3 regions of the Ensifer sp. genome follow, and region 3 is predicted to be linked to each of the others. Evidence: predicted binding sites of a transcription regulator. Region 3 holds the regulator's gene; each other region holds the start of a gene.
What was found. Region 3 encodes LexA, which represses DNA repair genes until DNA is damaged. Its sites were predicted from a motif close to TGTTCNNNNTGTGTTCNG; they were not measured.
Positions count from the first base shown of each region.

Region 1: a site for LexA is predicted at 3,691-3,708, ahead of RTP54_RS19825 (metallopeptidase family protein). Genes of this name have one in related genera too.
Region 2: a site for LexA is predicted at 4,701-4,718, ahead of RTP54_RS06580 (DNA polymerase IV). Genes of this name have one in related genera too.

Region 1 covers NZ_DALZXU010000004.1:189,664-195,612, reverse strand. The annotation lists gene leuD (3-isopropylmalate dehydratase small subunit) at 1-543, opposite strand, end outside; gene RTP54_RS19845 (glyoxalase/bleomycin resistance/extradiol dioxygenase family protein) at 745-1,176, opposite strand; gene RTP54_RS19840 (hypothetical protein) at 1,456-1,701, opposite strand; gene RTP54_RS19835 (CoA ester lyase) at 1,812-2,717, shown strand; gene RTP54_RS19830 (DUF1737 domain-containing protein) at 2,714-2,920, shown strand; gene RTP54_RS19825 (metallopeptidase family protein) at 3,126-3,560, opposite strand; gene RTP54_RS19820 (hypothetical protein) at 3,731-4,690, shown strand; gene RTP54_RS19815 (DNA polymerase Y family protein) at 4,641-5,949, shown strand, end outside.
Region 2 covers NZ_DALZXU010000001.1:1,364,056-1,370,004, reverse strand. The annotation lists gene RTP54_RS06610 (MFS transporter) at 1-839, shown strand, start outside; gene rpmG (50S ribosomal protein L33) at 933-1,100, shown strand; gene RTP54_RS06600 (PleD family two-component system response regulator) at 1,751-3,118, opposite strand; gene RTP54_RS06595 (response regulator) at 3,136-3,507, opposite strand; gene RTP54_RS06590 (DUF3572 domain-containing protein) at 3,664-3,936, shown strand; gene RTP54_RS06585 (hypothetical protein) at 3,939-4,580, shown strand; gene RTP54_RS06580 (DNA polymerase IV) at 4,722-5,949, shown strand, end outside.
Region 3 covers NZ_DALZXU010000001.1:1,750,256-1,756,204, reverse strand. The annotation lists gene RTP54_RS08595 (hypothetical protein) at 12-323, shown strand; gene RTP54_RS08590 (DUF4242 domain-containing protein) at 631-921, shown strand; gene RTP54_RS08585 (hypothetical protein) at 1,089-1,232, shown strand; gene RTP54_RS08580 (hypothetical protein) at 1,573-1,941, shown strand; gene lexA (transcriptional repressor LexA) at 2,403-3,116, shown strand; gene RTP54_RS08570 (hypothetical protein) at 3,234-3,566, opposite strand; gene RTP54_RS08565 (hypothetical protein) at 4,145-4,291, shown strand; gene RTP54_RS08560 (GFA family protein) at 4,584-5,015, shown strand; gene RTP54_RS08555 (hypothetical protein) at 5,213-5,518, shown strand.

The DNA of each region.
Region 1 (5,949 bases), on a different contig from region 3:
CAGCGTCAGGCCGATGTCGTCGAGGCCGTTCAGCAGGCAGTGGCGCTTGAAGGCGTCGATCTCGAACTTGACGGTGCCGCCGTCCGGGCCGGTGATTTCCTGGGATTCCAGGTCGATTGACAGGATGGCGTTGGAGCCGCGCGAGGCGTCGTCCATCAACTTGTCCAGGTTCTCCTGGCTGACGACGATCGGCAGGATGCCGTTCTTGAAACAGTTGTTGTAGAAGATGTCGGCAAACGAGGTCGAGATCACGCAGCGGATGCCGAAGTCGAGAAGCGCCCACGGCGCATGCTCGCGCGAGGAGCCGCAGCCGAAGTTGTCGCCGGCGACCAGGATCTTGGCGTTCTGGTAGGCGGGCTTGTTGAGCACGAAATCCGGGTTGACCGAGCCGTCCTCGTTATAGCGCGCTTCGGCGAAAAGCCCGGTGCCGAGGCCGGTGCGCTTGATCGTCTTCAGGTAATCCTTCGGAATGATCATGTCCGTGTCGACGTTGACGACGGGGAGGGGAGCGGCGACGCCGGTGAGCTTGACGAACTTTTCCATAACTTCAGGCCTTCGATTTCAGCGAAATGTTGCGTAAGCGTTTAGATCAGTTTTGCGCCGAAATGAAGGAAAATCTATCCTGAAGACGCCTGCCGGACGGGCGAAATCGCCTGCCCGGCAACTGTTGCCGCGTTTGTTTTGTCCGTCGGAGCGCCTTGCCGGCCCGTCATTGCGCATGCGGGCTGTCGTCAGGTGCCGGTATCAACCTGCCTTGACCGGAGCGTTCAGCGCCCAGAGCACGCCGAAGGGATCGCGCAGCTGCCCGTAGCGGTCGCCCCAGAACATCACCTCGATCGGTATCACCACTTCGGCGCCGGCAGCGACCGCCTTTTCCCACCACGCATCGATGTCGTCGACCGGCAGCATCAGGCTGAAGGCCTGCGGCTTTTCCAGCGGATGGCCATATTCCGGATAGGCGTCGCTGAGCATCAGCGAGCTGCCGTTGATGTGCAGATGGATGTGCATCGTGCGGCCCTGGTCGTCGAGCGGTTGCCTATAGACTTCCTTCGCGCCGAAGGCGTGCTTGTAGAAGTCCGCAGCCTTGGCCGCGCCGGCGACCTGGAGGTAGGGCACGAGCCCGTTGAGGGCCTGCGGCAACTGGTTTGCGTCTGTCTTCTGTGTCGCGCTGTCCATGTCATGCTCCTTCTTGAAGGGTAATGGAGTGGCCGAGACCTTTGCTGGCCTGACACAAGGACGGATGCGCACGGGGCTTGCCGACACGGGTATGGAAAAAAATGTAGGCGGACTTGAACTGACGCGTCGAGTGGCTGCGCCAAACGCTGAGCGCTGGAGCGCTTCCGGGCCTGGTCATGACCAGGCTGGAAACGCCCCGGCAAATGCCTTGGGAGGCACGATTCTCTGGAATCAAGCCGTTGGAGCGTCGTTTGTGCGCTCGTATGAACGCACGGCGCTCTAGAGGTCGATGATCGTGCCGCGACCGTCGTTCCAGATGCGCATTTCGCGCGGGGCGGGGCCAGGGGTCGGGCGGGCCGTTGCACGGGCAGGCCTGAAGTTCAGCCGGGCGGCAATGGCGCTGCCGATCGCGACGACGGCGGCGATGCCGGCGAGTGCAAGTGCCAGCGACGCGGTAAACACGAAGGCCGCCAGCGTGATGGTAATGGCCACGGCCGTAAAGAGAACAGAACGTATGCTTTGCATGATCGTCACCTTTCTGGCTCCGATGTGGGTGTTGCCGCCGCCGCTTGCAAGAGGGGTGCGGCGGTTCGCCTCGCCTTGCGGAAAAAATGAAAGGCGGGCACAACTGCCGCATGACAAAATCGATCGAACATCACCCCGTTCGCCTGCGCCGTTCGGTGCTCTCGGTGCCTGCCGACAATGCCCGCGCACTGGTGAAGGTTTCGCAGCTGGCAGTCGATGCCGCAATCTACGACCTCGAGGATGCGGTGACGCCCGAGCGCAAGGCCGGGGCCCGGGTCGGGCTCGTTCACCATCTCGTCGAAAACCGGCCGGATTGCGAGATCGTCATCCGCATCAACGCGCTCGGATCGGGTTTCGGCCAGGATGACCTGGCAGCGGCTCTTTCGGCAAAGCCCGATGCAATCCTTTTGCCGAAGGTCGAAAGCCCTGGCGATATCCAGATCGCCGCCGACTGGCTGGCGGACAACGATGCGCCGGAGGATGTGCGCCTCTGGGCGATGATCGAGACGCCGCGCGGCGTCGTCAATGCGCCTGCGATTGCCGAGACCGGCCGCACCTTTGGCGGCAGGCTCGATTGTTTCGTCGTCGGTCTCAACGACCTGCGCAAGGAAACCGGGGTTCCCGACCGTCCGGGCCGGCCTTACCTGATCCCCTGGCTGATGCAGATCCTGCTCGCCGCCCGCGGCAGCGGTCTCGATGTCATCGACGCGGTGTTCAACGACTTCCGCGACGCGGATGGCTTCGACGAGGAGTGCCGCCAGGGGCGCGACATGGGCTATGACGGCAAGATGCTGATCCACCCGTTGCAGATCGGCCCGGCCAACGAGCGCTTCGGCGTCGAGCAGGCCGCCGTCGACGAGGCGCGCGCCATCATCGCCGCCTTCGCGCTTAATGAGAACGCCGACAAGGGTGTCATCAATCTTCATGGCAGGATGATCGAGCGGCTTCATCTCGATCAGGCCCTGAGGCTCGCCGCCAAGGCGGCCACGATTGAAAAACGAAAGGCAAGATTTTGAAACTTTACCGCTTCCTCACCGGCCCCGACGATGCGTCCTTCTGCCATAAGGTAACGGCGGCGCTGAACCAGGGCTGGTCCCTGCACGGCTCGCCGACTTACGCCTTCAATGCGGATAAGCAGTACATGCAGTGCGGGCAGGCCGTCTTCAAGGACGTCGAAGGCAAGGATTATAATCCCGACATCAAGCTGTCGGAGCAGTAAGGCGGGCCGTCAGGCCCGTTAGGCCCCCACCTTTGCCTCTCCCCGAAGGCGGGAGAGGCGACGCGGGCGAAAGCTCCGTCGTCACGTGGTATCGTCCCTCTGCGGGGATGCTTTTCAGAGAAGCGATGCCGCGGTGTTTCTTCTCCCCGCTTGCGGGGAGAAGGTGCGGGCGGCGGATGAGGGGCAAAGTGAATAGGCGAGCCTGTCAGTTGCCCACGTGCTCGACGCTTGCCTCGATCCGTTCCATGTCATCGTCGGACAGACCGAAATGGTGGCCGATCTCGTGGATCAGCACATGGGTGATGATGTCACCCAGCGTTTCCTCGTTTTCCGCCCAATAGTCGATGATCGGCCGGCGATAAAGGGTGATCCGGTTCGGAAATTCGCCCGTCTCCATGGTGAAACGTTCGGTGATGCCGCGTCCCTCGAACAGGCCGAGCAGGTCGAACGGCGTTTCCAGCGCCATGTCCTCGAAGACGTCGTCGCTGGGGAAATCGGCAACCTCGATGATGAGGTCGGTCGTCAGCTTGCGGAATTCCTGCGGCAGGTGGCCGTAGGCTTCCACTGCGAGCTGTTCGAATGTCGTAAGCGTCGGTGCATGGCGTTCCCGCCAATCATCGGTCTGGTCAATGCGGGCCATAGGCACTCCTTGTTGTCCTCCATATAGCGATTTTGCCTTTATTTTTCGAGTGTTGAATTCCAGCCGCAAGGGTCAAGGAATAAATTCTTAAATTTGGCTGTTGACTCCTCCGGGCAGCTCTGGAATCTATAAGAACATAACAGGAACATCTTATATGGGAGTTGACCGTCATGGCCGATAACGCCGTGCAGCGGGAGACCGTTCTTTCGCTTCGCGAAACCATAGCGCGGATCGAGAACCGCAGGCTTGCGGGGGTCGTGAAGACGGTCAAGGCGGCCGATCCCGCGGGCTTTCGGCTGAGGCAAGAAGGCACTCCGGCATCCGGCCGCAAGGTCCTGCCGCTCGGTATTCCGGACCTCGACGATCTCCTCGAGGGCGGGCTGCCGCTCGAGGGCATGACGGAGATCCGCAATGCGCAGACGCGCGATGCCGGCGCTGCAGCCGGGTTTGCCACCGCGCTCGGTGCCCTCTGTCAGCGGGCGCGCCAGCAAAAGGGCGACGATGGAGCGCCGGTGCTGTGGATCAGCCAGTCGCTGGCCTCGACCGAGGCGGGCCTGCCCTATGGTCTCGGCCTCAGCGCATATGGGCTCGACATTCGCAGCCTGATCCTCAGCCTGCCACGCACCGTCAAGGACGCGCTCTGGATTGCCGAGACGGCGCTTTCCGTTTCGGCCTTCTGTGCCGTTATTCTGGAAATTCGCGGCAATCCGGCGTCGCTCGCCTTGAGCGAAAGCCGGCGCCTGCATGTTCGTGCCCGCGCCGGCCGCATTCCGCTTCTGCTTCTGCGCCAGTCCGGCCACGAGGAGGCAAGCAGCGCCTTCTTCCGGCTTCATATCGAACCGGCGCCCGCCCGCGAGCGCCCCCTCCCTGACGGCTCGATGCTTTGCGGCAGCATCGGCCATCCCGTCTTTCACGTCATTGCCGAGAAAAGCAGGTCTCCTGCTCCCGTCGGCCTCTTCCTGGAGTGGAATCCCCATGACCGCCGCTTTTACCCCGTCGAGCCCTTGCCAGCCGCTGCTGCGGCAGATCCAGAACCAGCGCATTCTGTCGCTCGACTTTCCGCATCTTCCGGCCGACCGGGTGGCGCGGAGCCGCTGGGGCACCTCCTGGCTTTCCCGCGGGCGTCCTGAGCATCCGCCCGTCGTCTTTGCCGACCGGGTCCGGAATGCCATGCGCCTGGTGGCGCTCGACGGGCTTGCCGAAAAATCCGGGTTCCAGCTGGGCCAGGGCGTTGCCGAGGCGCGGGCCATGTGCCCCGAGGTCGATGTGCTGCCGGCCGACCGGGCGGCGGATCGCGCCCTTCTCGAAGGGCTCGCCGACTGGTGCAGCCGCTATACGCCGCTGGTGGCGCTCGACGGCGAAAGTGGTCTTTATCTCGATATTACCGGCTGCGCCCATCTTCTCGGCGGAGAGAAATCGCTTCTCGACGACCTGCTGGCGCGGCTCTTTCATCTGGGCATCGAAGCGCGCGCGGCGATCTCGTCTTCGGCCGGGCTCTCCTGGGCCGTGGCACGCTTCGGCACGCAGGGCGTGATTGCTGCGGAAGAGGCTGCGGGCGTGCTGGCGCCGCTGCCGATGGCAGCCCTCAGGCTTCCGGCCGAGACGATCGAGACGCTCGGCCGGGTCGGGCTCAAGCAGGTCGGCGACATCATCGAGGCGCCGCGGGCACCGCTCGCCCGCCGCTTCGGATCCATGCTGCTCCTGCGCCTCGATCAGGCGATGGGGCTGGAGGACGAGCCGCTTTCGCCGCGGCTTCCCGTCGCCAGCCTCTCGGCCGAGCGCCGGCTTTCGGAGCCGGTCCAGGGCGAGGACGATATTCTTGTTCTCACGCAGGAGCTGGCGGCACGGCTGAAGCCGGAACTGGAAAAGCGCGGGCAGGGCGGGCGGCTGTTCGAGCTCCTGCTTTTCCGGGTCGATGGCCGGGTCTTCCGCATTGCTGCGGGAACGTCTTCGCCGTTGATCGAACCGGGCCGCATCGCCGGCCTCTTCCGCGAGCGGCTGCAAGCGGTCCATGACGATCTCGATGCCGGTTTCGGTTTCGAGATCCTGCGATTGTCGGTGCCCAGAAGCGAAAAATACGAGGTGATGCAGGAGGATTTTTCCGGCACGCCGGATCGTGAGCGACCGCTTGCTGCCTTTGCCGACAGGGTCATGGCACGGCTGGGGGCGGAAAGCCTGTTTGTGCCCGTGTTGTCCGAGAGCCACATGCCGGAGCGGGCTGCGGTTTTTCAGCCGCTTGCGGATGTGGAGATGCTGAAGACCTTGGGAGAGGCTGTCTGCGCCGTCCCGGCCGCGCTTCTGGCAACCTCCGCCCGGCCGCAGCGGCTGTTTCAAAGTCCGGAACCGGTGGAGGCGGTGGCCGAGGTGCCGGAGGGGCCACCCAGAAGCT
Region 2 (5,949 bases), 390 kb from region 3:
TTCACGGCGCGATCACCGTCCTGTTCATCCTGTCGGAGTTCTGGATCAACGCCACGGCCCCGCCGGCAAGACGTGGCTTCGTGCTTGGCATCTATGGCACTGGCCTGTCGCTGGGCTTCCTCACCGGGCCCCTGCTGTTCTCCATCCTTGGCAGCGAAGGCGTCCTGCCTTTCGTCGTCGGCGCTGGCGTCATCCTGCTTGCAGCCGTGCCGATCGTCATCGCGCGCAATGAGAGCCCCGTGATCGACGAGAAGCCGGACCGGCACTTCGTGCGCTATATATTCCTCGTGCCCACGGCCACCGCTGCCGTCTTCATCTTCGGCGCGGTCGAATCAGGCGGACTGTCGCTCTTTCCGATCTACGGAACGCGATCGGGCTTCACCGAATCGCAGGCCGCATTGCTGCTGACGGTCATGGGGATCGGCAACTTTATCTTCCAGATCCCGCTCGGCATGTTGTCGGATCGCGTGAAGGACCGGCGCACATTGCTGTCGGGGATGACCGTCATCGGCCTTATCGGCGCCCTCTGCCTGCCGATGCTGGCGGAAAGCTGGTTCCTGATGGCGGTAGTGCTGCTGTTCTGGGGCGGTTGCGTCTCGGGGCTCTATACGGTCGGCCTCAGCCATCTCGGCTCCCGCTTGCAGGGTTCAGACCTTGCGGCTGCCAACGCCGCGTTCGTCTTCTCCTATGCGGTCGGCACAGTCGCCGGCCCGCAGGTCATCGGCGCGTCTATGGATGTGGCCGGCAACAACGGCTTTGCCTGGGCAATTGCCGGGTTTTTCGGCCTTTACGTCGCGCTTTCGGTTGTAAGGATCGTTTTGAATCCAAAACGGCCTTGACTTTTCGGCCGCGATTTGTAGTTTCGCGCCAACCTTGCCCGTGGCCCGCAACCGGTTGTCCACGGCTTTCAATTTCATAAAGGCAGGACGACCATGGCAAAAGCCACCACCATCAAGATCAAGTTGCTGTCGACAGCCGACACGGGTTTCTTCTACGTCACGACCAAGAACAGCCGTACCATGACGGACAAGATGACGAAGACCAAGTATGATCCGGTCGCCAAGAAGCACGTCGAATTCAAGGAAACCAAGATCAAGTAAGATCTGACGTTTCGTGGGATCAAGGGGCGCCGACCGCAAGGTTTGGCGCCCCTTTCCGTTGGTGCACCGTATACCGCCGCGCCAGTCGCAGGGACCCTGCCCTGCCGCGTTTACGGCTCAAACAGGGTCATGGAAACGCGCCACATCCTTGCCTTGCCTCGAGCGAGAAAGATCACATTTCGCCCTGTCCATAAGCTCTGAGTCGGCGCGGCAGCGGGAATACCTGGTCACGAATCAAAAAGCGCCGCCCCTTGCGGAACAGCGCTGTGAATTGGGGGTCGGCTGGCTTCTAACCGCGGCACGAGGATTCCGCAGGTGTCAAAAGCCAACCGACCGACCCCACGACCCAGGAGATGCGGCGGACCTGAGCATCATGGGGTAACCGATACTGATGGAAGCTATGCCCCCGTATTTATCAGCATCACCTGAAAATAGAAAAAAATCAATGAATTCTTAATGCGCTAAGCGGTCTCGCTCAGCGCATGGTTAATTCTGTATCGTACCGGTACATCTGAAAGCCTGCGCGCCACCGCTACCAAACCCCTCGGTAGCATCGGCGCGTCGAAGAATACAACTTTAAGGTCACTCCGCAAGAGGCGACCTTAAAAATCTGTCCGGGTTTGCGTTGACGGCGGAAACGCAGTCAGGTGTCAGGCGGCGGCCGCGACCACCCTGTTTCGCCCCTCGTTCTTCGCCTGATAGAGCGCCATATCCGCCCGCTTCAGCAGCGCCTCGGCGCTATCGCTATCGGGCTTGAGCCCGGCGATACCCATCGATGCGGTGATGACCAGGGCACCGTCGACGTGCGGTATCGAGAACGGTTGGCTCTCGATAATGTGACGCAGCCGCTCGGCGACAGTCGCGGCCATCTCCGGCGATGTATCGGGCATGACCACGACGAACTCTTCGCCGCCAAAGCGGCAGGCGAGATCTGCGCCGCGCACGGTCGAGCGGATGCGGCTGGCAAATTCGCGCAGCACCTCATCGCCGACATCGTGGCCATAGGTGTCGTTGACCTGCTTGAACCGGTCGATGTCGGTCATGCAGATCGACAGCGGGCGCCCACGCGCTGCCGCCCGGTCGAGCAACAGCTTCAGATGATTGTCCAGGTAGCGACGATTGTGCAGGCCCGTCAGGCCATCGGTAACCGCCAGCTCGATCGTCTGCTGCACGCTCTTTCGCAGCATGTCGTTGCAATGCTTGCGCCGGATCTGCGTCAGCGAGCGGGCGACCAGTTCATTGGGGTCAACCGGACGGATGATGTAATCGGTGACACCCAGATCGAGTGCCCGCACGATCATCTCATCGTTGCCCTGTTCGGTGATCAGCAGGATCGGAATGAACCGCGTGCGCTCGAGCGAGCGCAGCTGCGAGCACAGTCGCAGTGGATCGTAGTCGTCGAAATTGGCGTTGACGATGACCAGGTCGAAATTGTTCTCCGCTGCCTCGAACAGTGCCGCCTGAGGGTCCGAGATGACGGAAACGTCGGCGATCGGCTTCAGCGTGCGCTGCAGCCGTTCCTGCGACGAACCGCGGCCATCGACCAGGAGGATATTGCCCGGCTCGTCCGGGCGGTCCTGGCGTGCCAGTTCCTGCAAGCCGATGGTCTGCGCGGTCTGAGCCCGCAGCCGCAACTCGTCGCTGACGTTCTTCAGACGGACGAGGCTCTTCACCCGCGACATCAATTGCAGATCATTGACCGGTTTCGTCAGAAAATCGTCGGCACCGGCCTTCAGACCACGGACCCGGTCGGAAGGCTGGTCGAGTGCGGTCACCATGACGACAGGGATGTGGGCGGTGCGCGGATTGGCCTTCAGACGCTCACAGACCTCGAACCCGTCGATGCCTGGCATCATGATGTCGAGCAGCACCAGATCCACCGGCGTCGTCTCGCAGAGCGACAGAGCCGCATAGCCGTCGTTCGCGGTCAGTACGTCGAAATACTCTGCGAGCAGACGCGCCTCGAGAAGCTTAACGTTGGCAGGCACGTCGTCGACAACAAGAATGCGCGCAGTCATATCAATTTTCCCGCCAATCAGGCATCGCCAAGGTAGGTCTTGATCGTCTCAATGAACTTTGGCACAGAAATCGGTTTGGAAACATAGGCTTCGCATCCACCCTGGCGGATACGCTCCTCATCGCCCTTCATCGCGAAGGCCGTGACGGCAATGACCGGAATGACGTGCAGCTCATCGTCTTCCTTCAGCCACTTCGTCACTTCGAGACCGGAGACCTCCGGCAGCTGGATGTCCATCAAAATCAGATCGGGACGATACTTCCGCGCCAGCTCGAGCGCCTCCATCCCGTTGCGCGTCTGGATCGTCGCGTAACCGGAAGCCTCAATCAGGTCTCGGAAGAGCTTCATGTTCAGCTCGTTATCCTCAACAATCATTACCTGTTTGGGCATGTCGATCCCTTGTTGTCCGTCGTCTTCTTGCAAGTCTTCTCAAGACATCTAAGTTGCAGAGCAAACGACTCGACCCATTTCCTCGAGTTCAACGATAATCCTATTTGGTTGAAAAATAGGTAATTCCGGGCGTAAAAACAGTAGGAGGCCAATACATTGAAGAGCGCCGACGAAATCGCCATCGACATTCTTTCCTGGCTTGCCGGTGAGCCGGACCTCCTGTCCCGATTTCTGGCGCTGACCGGCACGGATCCATCTTCGCTGCGCAATGCAATCGGCGAACCGGGCTTCATGGGCGGGCTCATCGCCTTTCTCATGGACCACGAGCCGACACTGATTGCTTTCTGCGAGGCAACGGGGACTGCACCCCAGGATGTCGTGCGGGCGCATGAGAAACTCTCCGGCGCCGCCGACCTGCAGGACAGCTGAACGTGAGCGATACCATCCTCGAAGGCGACATCCGGCTTGGCGATCGCCCGCTCGTCGTCAGCGACATCGACGAGGTGGTGCTCGAATTCCTCAGCCCATTCCAAGCCTATCTCGAAAGCTGCGACCATGTTCTGCTGCCGCGCTCGTTCCGGCTGACGGGCAACGTCGTCCACCGGGAAACGCAGGAGGCCGCGAGCGAGGCGGCGGTCAACGAGTTGCTCGAAACATTCTATGCGACGCAGGATCGTTGGCAGACGCCGACACTCGGCGTTGTCGAAACCCTGCGCGGCCTGTCGCGCCACGCGGATATCGTCTTCCTCACGGCCATGCCGCCGCGCCATGCGACCGTGCGTCGGGCCCTGCTCGACCGGCTCGGCCTCCCCTACCCGTTGCTCGCGTCCGAGGACCCGAAAGGACCGATCGTTCAGCGACTGCATGCCGGGCGCGCGCTTCCTGTCGTTTTCATCGACGACATCGCGCGCAATCTGGAATCCGTGCAGGCCCACGCGCCGTCCTGCCTGCTGATCAATCTGATGGCGAACAAGGAGTTTCGCGCGCTCGCGCCCGCTCCGGCGGACTGCGTTCACATCGCCGCCGATTGGACCGACGCCGCCAACGCCATTCACGCGCATTTTCAGCGCTGACGCAAATGCCGCCCGACACACCGGAACTGTCCGGCGGGTGGTCATCGGCAAGTGCAAATGCAAGGCAATTTCCAATGCCGCCTCCCTTGAGACTCGCCAGAGTAGAGCGTAAGCTCGCAATGTTCAACATTTGTTCCAGATATGCTCGACAGTGGTTCTCAGACTCCAGGCTTCTGCCGTGATTGCCTCAGGGATCAGACCGCGACCGCGCGACGCTGCCTTGCCTGTGGCAGTCCGCGTATCCTGCGCCATGCGGAACTCTTCGATCTGACGCTCGCCCATATCGATTGCGATGCGTTCTACGCTTCCGTCGAAAAACGCGACAATCCCGAGCTTGCCGACAAGCCGGTGATTATCGGCGGCGGCAAGCGTGGCGTGGTTTCCACCGCCTGCTATATCGCCCGCATCCACGGGGTGCGCTCGGCCATGCCGATGTTCAAGGCGCTCGAAGCCTGTCCGCAGGCCATCGTCATCAAACCCAACATGGAAAAATACGTTCGCGTCGGCCGCGAGGTTCGCACGCTGATGCAGGAGCTGACGCCCCTGGTGCAACCGCTCTCCATCGACGAGGCGTTCCTGGAGCTGAGCGGTACGCAGAGGCTGCACCACGATCCCCCGGCCCGAACGCTCGCACGCTTTGCCCGCCGGGTCGAACAGGAAATCGGCATTACCGTCTCCGTCGGGCTTTCCTATTGCAAGTTCCTCGCCAAGGTCGCGTCGGATCTGCAGAAGCCACGCGGCTTTTCAGTGATCGGCCAGACCGAGGCACTCGAATTCCTGAGAGAGAAGCCGGTGACATTGATCTGGGGCGTCGGCAAGGCGTTCGCTGCCACGCTGGAGCGCGATGGCATCCGCACGATCGGCCAGTTGCAAACGATGGAGGAGGCCGACCTCATGCGCCGCTACGGCACCATGGGTCAAAGGCTCTTTCGCCTGTCTCGCGGCCTGGACGAAAGGACGGTAGAGATCGATGGCGAAGCGAAAAGCGTGTCGTCGGAGACGACATTCAACGACGACCTCGCCCGTCACGACGATCTCGTGACGCACCTGCGCCGCCTGAGCGAGCAGGTCGCGCACCGGCTGCGCAAATCCGAGCTCGCCGGGCAGACGGTGGTTTTGAAGCTGAAGACGTCCGACTTCAAGACCAGGACCCGCAACCGGCGCCTCGACAGCCCGACGCGGCTCGCAGACCGGATCTTCCGCACCGGCCTGCAATTGCTGGAAAAAGAGGTCGATGGCACGAAGTATCGACTGATCGGCATCGGCGTCAGCGATCTTTCGAGCCCTGATCTCGCCGACCCGCCCGATCTCGTCGATCCGGCGGCGACCCGGCGCGCTGCCGCAGAAGACGCCATCAACAGGCTGCGCG
Region 3 (5,949 bases):
GCATAGCCGTTTTGGAAGCCACGCCCTGCGGCGCGGCAACAGATGCGTGTGCATTGCTGAGGCAGCACGTCGGTCGGCTTGCCATGTCAGGTGATTTGAGGGAAAGTCTGATTCCGGCCCATCGAGGCCTGGGCAATCTCCCAAAACTGGAGAAAACCATGCCTCTTAAATACCTGACAACTGCCGCTTTTTTTGCTGTTCTCGCGCTGTCTGGCTGCGCAAGCACCGGCGACGCCAACACCACCTATGCTCAATGGCAGGGTCCAAATCCGGTTCCTGATCCGTCGGCGTCAAGCCCCGGTGGCTTCCGCCTCAGCTACTGAGTTGCGATAGGCGCTTGGCGCCCCACCGGGTGCCGTCGCGACCGCTGTCGGGCGGTCGCAATTCCGTTTCGGGCTGAGAAAACCTCTGCATCCTTCGACGACACACGCGGGCCAATTCACCGCCCCCCTGATCTCTCCATGCACTCCGCCAGACCTCCATCGGTCGAGAGCGACGTTGGCCGTGGGCGTGGCACAGTCAGTCGCATCCGGCGAAATCGCCGCGGCACGCCTTGAATCCGAAACCGGCTGCTCCCACTTCATTAGAATTGATTGAAATACAGCCATCAACCAGTCAAGGAACTGAGCGATGCCAACCTTCATCATAGAACGTGACGTACCTGGCGCCGACAAGCTCACCCAGGACGATCTCTGCGCGCTGTCGGCCAAGTCCAACGCTGTCGTCGCAGATCTTGGCGTGCCTTATACGTGGATCACCAGTTACGTGGCCGGCGACAAGATCTATTGCGTTCACGAAGCACCGAGCGCCGACGTCATTCGCGAGCACGCCGAACGCGGCGGATTTCCCGCCAACAGGATCACAGAGGTTGCCGCCGTTATCGGCCCCTCCACCGCATCGCCACGGCGCGGCGGAAACTGAAGAAGACAACGGCATCGCCGCCCGACCTGTCATGACGACGCATCGCGTCTCAATAGCCATCATTCCACCTGCGCCGTCATTGACTTAAGCGCGTATCGATGCAGGCTGAGCTACCGGTCATTCGGAGCCCAGGAGGGCCCCCGGCACGCGTTTCCAAGGAGACGAACATGGCAAAAGGTCAAGTCCGCAGCAACCGCGAGGTTCGAAAGCCCAAAAAGGACAAAGCCGTCAAAACGACCGTTGCAACCGAAGGCTCGCAGGTCAAACTTGCCGGCAGCAGTTTCCCGGCCGGCAAGAAGGACAAGAAGTAAAATCGCACCCGGTCATCTCTGCGCCAGACGCGCATGAGACATCTTCGCTGGCTGTCGACCGCCCCATCCGTGCGTCTTTGCTGAATTGCGGGACGACACGGTCGGCGCAACAGTCTGGCGAGCGTTGCGAGCCTAAACGCATCGCTCGCCCAAGCTGCGCGAGGGGCAAGCGGCCTGCGCCGATCACGCTTCGTGCGCTTGCCCCCACCGGAACAATCGCAGCACGGCATCGCAGACCGGTCCGTTCGTCGCGAGGAAATGTGCTCTGAATGCCACAACTCGAAGCGCCGTTATCGACCTTCTCAAAGAACTGTTGAACACGCCTGGCTGCGCGGCATGCTTGCTGGACTTCGGAACGAAAGCGCGGTTCACATCGTTAACCAATCTACCGGCTTCACTCCTCATCTTTCGGACGTTCATCGTGCTCGCAGCCTTGCTCATTGCTTCGATTATCGCATCGCCAAACATCGCCCTCAGTGCAGCGACGGTCGATGACCTGCAGGCCGATTTCGAATCTGCAGTCCCTTGCCAGCAGATCGATGGTCGCAACGTCTGGAAGGGTGCGATCGCCTACTACATCCAGTCCTTCGTCTTCGAGGGGGACACACCCGTGGCGACTGATGCCGCGGACGCCGTGTTGCCACAGGACAATTCAGCTGAAACCGTCAAGGAATTCGAAGACGCCTGCTCTGCCACGCGACCGGCCTGAGGCACGCGACTTTCATCGCGTGGCGAGCGTGCCGACGAACTTACGTCCAGATCCCCCCGTCGGCGTCGGTACAGCCATGGGGCGGAATCACCGTGCCACAGGCCAACTTTGGCCGCGCGCCACCCACTGATCGATCAGGCACCGAATCGCTGCACTCCAGACGATGCCAACCGCGTCGAACGGTCTTCCGACGGTATCGACATATTGGTATCAACCGAAACCGGGGCCCACTATCGCAGCGACCACGTTCACGATCGGCGACAGGACCCGAATCAATTCCTGCATCGCAACCTTACTCCGTGCGCCGCGGCCCGTGGCAGCACAGAGCCTCGCGATCGCCGGCTCCAGCCAATTCCGCGTCGACAGCCGCAGCATTCACCAAATTTTAGGCACTTGCGGAACACATATGGAACAGATAGTGTCTGTTCTTGATTTGTTTCACGCTTCTGGAGCGACTGGCCATGCTGACCCGCAAGCAACAGGAATTGCTTCTCTTCATCCACGAACGAATGAGGGAGTCCGGTGTACCGCCATCCTTCGACGAGATGAAGGATGCTTTGGACCTGGCATCCAAGTCGGGCATTCACCGGCTGATCACGGCGCTCGAAGAGCGCGGCTTCATCCGACGGCTGCCGAACCGCGCACGCGCACTTGAGGTCATCAAGCTGCCTGAAGCCTATGCGGCGAACACACAGCCCCGTCGCGGCTTTTCGCCGAGCGTCATCGAAGGCAGCCTCGGCAAGCCCCCCGCCCCAGCTCCGGCTAAGGCACCACCCGTTGCCGACAACAGCTCGGTGTCGGTGCCGGTCATGGGTCGCATCGCCGCCGGCGTGCCGATCTCGGCCATACAGAACAACACCCACGACATCTCCGTTCCGCTCGACATGATCGGTACCGGCGATCACTACGCTCTCGAGGTAAAGGGCGATTCGATGATCGAGGCAGGGATCTTCGACGGCGATACCGTGATCATTCGCAACGCGACGACTGCCAACCCCGGTGACATCATCGTTGCCCTCGTCGACGACGAGGAAGCGACCTTGAAGCGCTTTCGTCGCAAGGGCGCGTCGATTGCGCTGGAGGCCGCAAATCCGGCCTACGAGACACGAATTTTTGGACCCGACCGCGTCAAGATACAGGGCAAGCTGGTCGGCTTGATCCGCCGCTACCATTAGGCCCGAATGGCGCTTTGCGCCGTCATCGCCACCGTTCTCCCGAATGCGAACGTCTCGCCACCCCTGGGGTAGCGAGACGCCGGATATCCATCCGAGCGCTTGCGCGCTTGCGGATTCTTATTCGTGGATGGAGTACTCGCCGAGCTCGCAGAGGTCCTGCGTGTCTTCGGTCGTGTCGAGACCCGAACCTTCCTCGAACTCGAAGCGCATGTCGTACTTACAGACGTCGCGTCCGTCGGCGATGGTAATTTCCATGCTCTCGCCGGGATTGAGCACTTGCCGTCCAAAGACATCGTCCTCCCACTGGTCGACGCCAACAGGCGATGTGTAGAAGTTCGTCAAAACAGCCTTCGTCTTGTTCTTGAGCTGAAAGACGAGATCCTCGGCGCTTGCAGCGCTCGTCGTTGCAGCAAGAAGAGCAAGTGCGGTCAGGGCGATCTTACATTTCATTTTATGTCATTTCCTCCATTGTCGGCTTTGTTTGACACCACCTATACGGGTCGCATCGACGGAATATTCATTCCCGTTACCGTCTAGAGACAATATTTTTTCCGGTGACAAGAGCTGCGTCACAACCATTTCCGGGTCGGTCATGTAACGGCAGCAACGGCGAACGGCGACAAGTCGCACGATGGCGTCCGGAAATGGTTTGATATTGATTTTACTCAATTTAAACTTTGGTTGGCGACGTGGCGAAGGCGACGCCTGTCACTTCCGAAAACGGCGCGTCGAGCGGCCCGACGTCACGGAACCAGTGGAAGCTTGCCATGCAGCGATCAGCCGGCCTTCGCGGCGTTAGCAGCGAAAACCGCCTTCCATCCATCCTGGCCCGCAGACACTTCCTGACGTTCGTTTCCATGTCAGATGGCGGTTGATCGGTTCTGGGTCGTTCGTATCGCAGGACAGCCGCGACACGTCGCACACTGCCGCCTCGGCCTTTGCCCGGCCTCAATCGACGGACGTGCCGTTGCCTTTCGCCGTTCGCGGCCTAACTACCCCCTCCCATGCCCCATGAGAGGAACTGCTGAATGAACCGAAATGGCCTTTATCTCGTCATCGCCGCCCTTGCCGTGGCCGTCGTCGGGCTCGGCGTCTATGCCTATCGCGAAGAAACGAAACCGGCCGGTGTCGAAATCAAGATTGGCCAGGACGGGGTTTCCGTTCAGGAGAATTGAACCACGGCCTCAATTGACCGACAGGCGAGCGAGTGCGGGCATTCATTGCCGCATCGTGGCGCTTGCCACAATCGGTCCCGTTCGATGGAAGGTGGTCGCCCGCAGTCGAGCGACCTTCTACGCCCGACAGTCGCGATGCCGATCCGGTTCGCGACGGCATACGGTTGGAAATGCGCGCGACCGTTCATTGCGGGCGGCTTATTGGCCGTTGCACGCGAATGCGCTTGAGCATGCCTCATGGCATGCCCTATGGAAGACGAACAATTAGACACAATTTCAGATGGATGAGACCATGAACCTCGACATTCAGGCGCTTGATGGCGCCTGCCACTGCAAGACGGTCCGGTTCAATGTGAAGCTGAAGGACGGCCTGCGCACCGCCCGCCGGTGCACCTGCTCCTATTGCGAGTTGAAGGGTGCCGTCGTGGTTTCGGCCGCCAAGGATGGCGTAACTGTGCTTTCCGGCGAGGACGCCCTCACCAAGTATCAGTTCAACACCCATGCCGCAGAGCACTATTTTTGCTCGAAATGCGGCATCTACACCTTTCACAAGCCGCGCTCGAACCCGGATTTCTACGGCGTGAACGCCGCATGTCTCGAAGGCATTAGCCCATTCGATTTCACCGAATTGCCCGTCAACGACGGCATCAACCACCCGATGGACACCAAGGGCTCTACTGGCCCGAGGCTCGCAGGCACACTGCGTTTCACGCCGGCAGAGTGACTGGAAAGCCTGTCAAGGATTCGACAGGCGTCCATTGCGAAGGTCGACGAATGCCTTTCGGTCGCCCCACTGACCGTGCGCACCAAGGCGACCGCACGCGCAACGCATGTGGACGCCCGCAGATTTCAGCTTGCCTTAATCCGAACGGCGGGCGAACGTCCTTTGACCTGCACTCTTTGAACTGGCTTTAGAAATCGATGAACGACAAAGTCTATGAAACGCTGACCGGAATGTACTTCACGGTCGACGACCCGGATGGAAGCTACGGCACGGGCCAGGTCATTCGCCTCGCTGCCGAAGGGATCTATTTCATCCGCTTTGACGGCAACGAGGTGACGCTGCCCCTGGAACTCGTTTCCATCGGAGAGATGCTGCAAACGACCGATGAAGAGTACAAGCTCTGGCGGTTCTTCGACACGATCGAGGAACGGGACAAGTGGATCGAATGGCTGGATGCACCATCGAAGCCACGGGTCATCTCACTCGTGCGACCGACAAAGTAGCAGCCTGCACTGGCCCCTGCCGAGCCGACTGTTGCTTCGGCCCGTATCGCGCAGTCCAGCGTCCCCAGCATGAGCCTGCCTTGATGTTCAAGGCCGCGATACAAAAACAGATGGGAGACAAATCTCCCATCTCGACAACCTTATCGTGTTCTTATTATTTATTCCCGCAATACGATAATCAGAAGATCAAGCGGCTGGCGGCCTGTCACCGGCTTTTGGGTTGCATAGATGAAGCAAGCAAGATTGACGGGCGGATATCTACGATCATCGGCTGGAGGGCCGCCGTCCTTCCGCGGGAGGTAAATTGGTCCGACTTGCCGCACGAACCACCCTTCCGCATTTAAAATTACCGCTCAGCCGACCTGAAGACGAATGACGTATCTGACAGAAGGACGATTTCGCCACCTTCGCCAAGCTGATGAAGGCGCTCG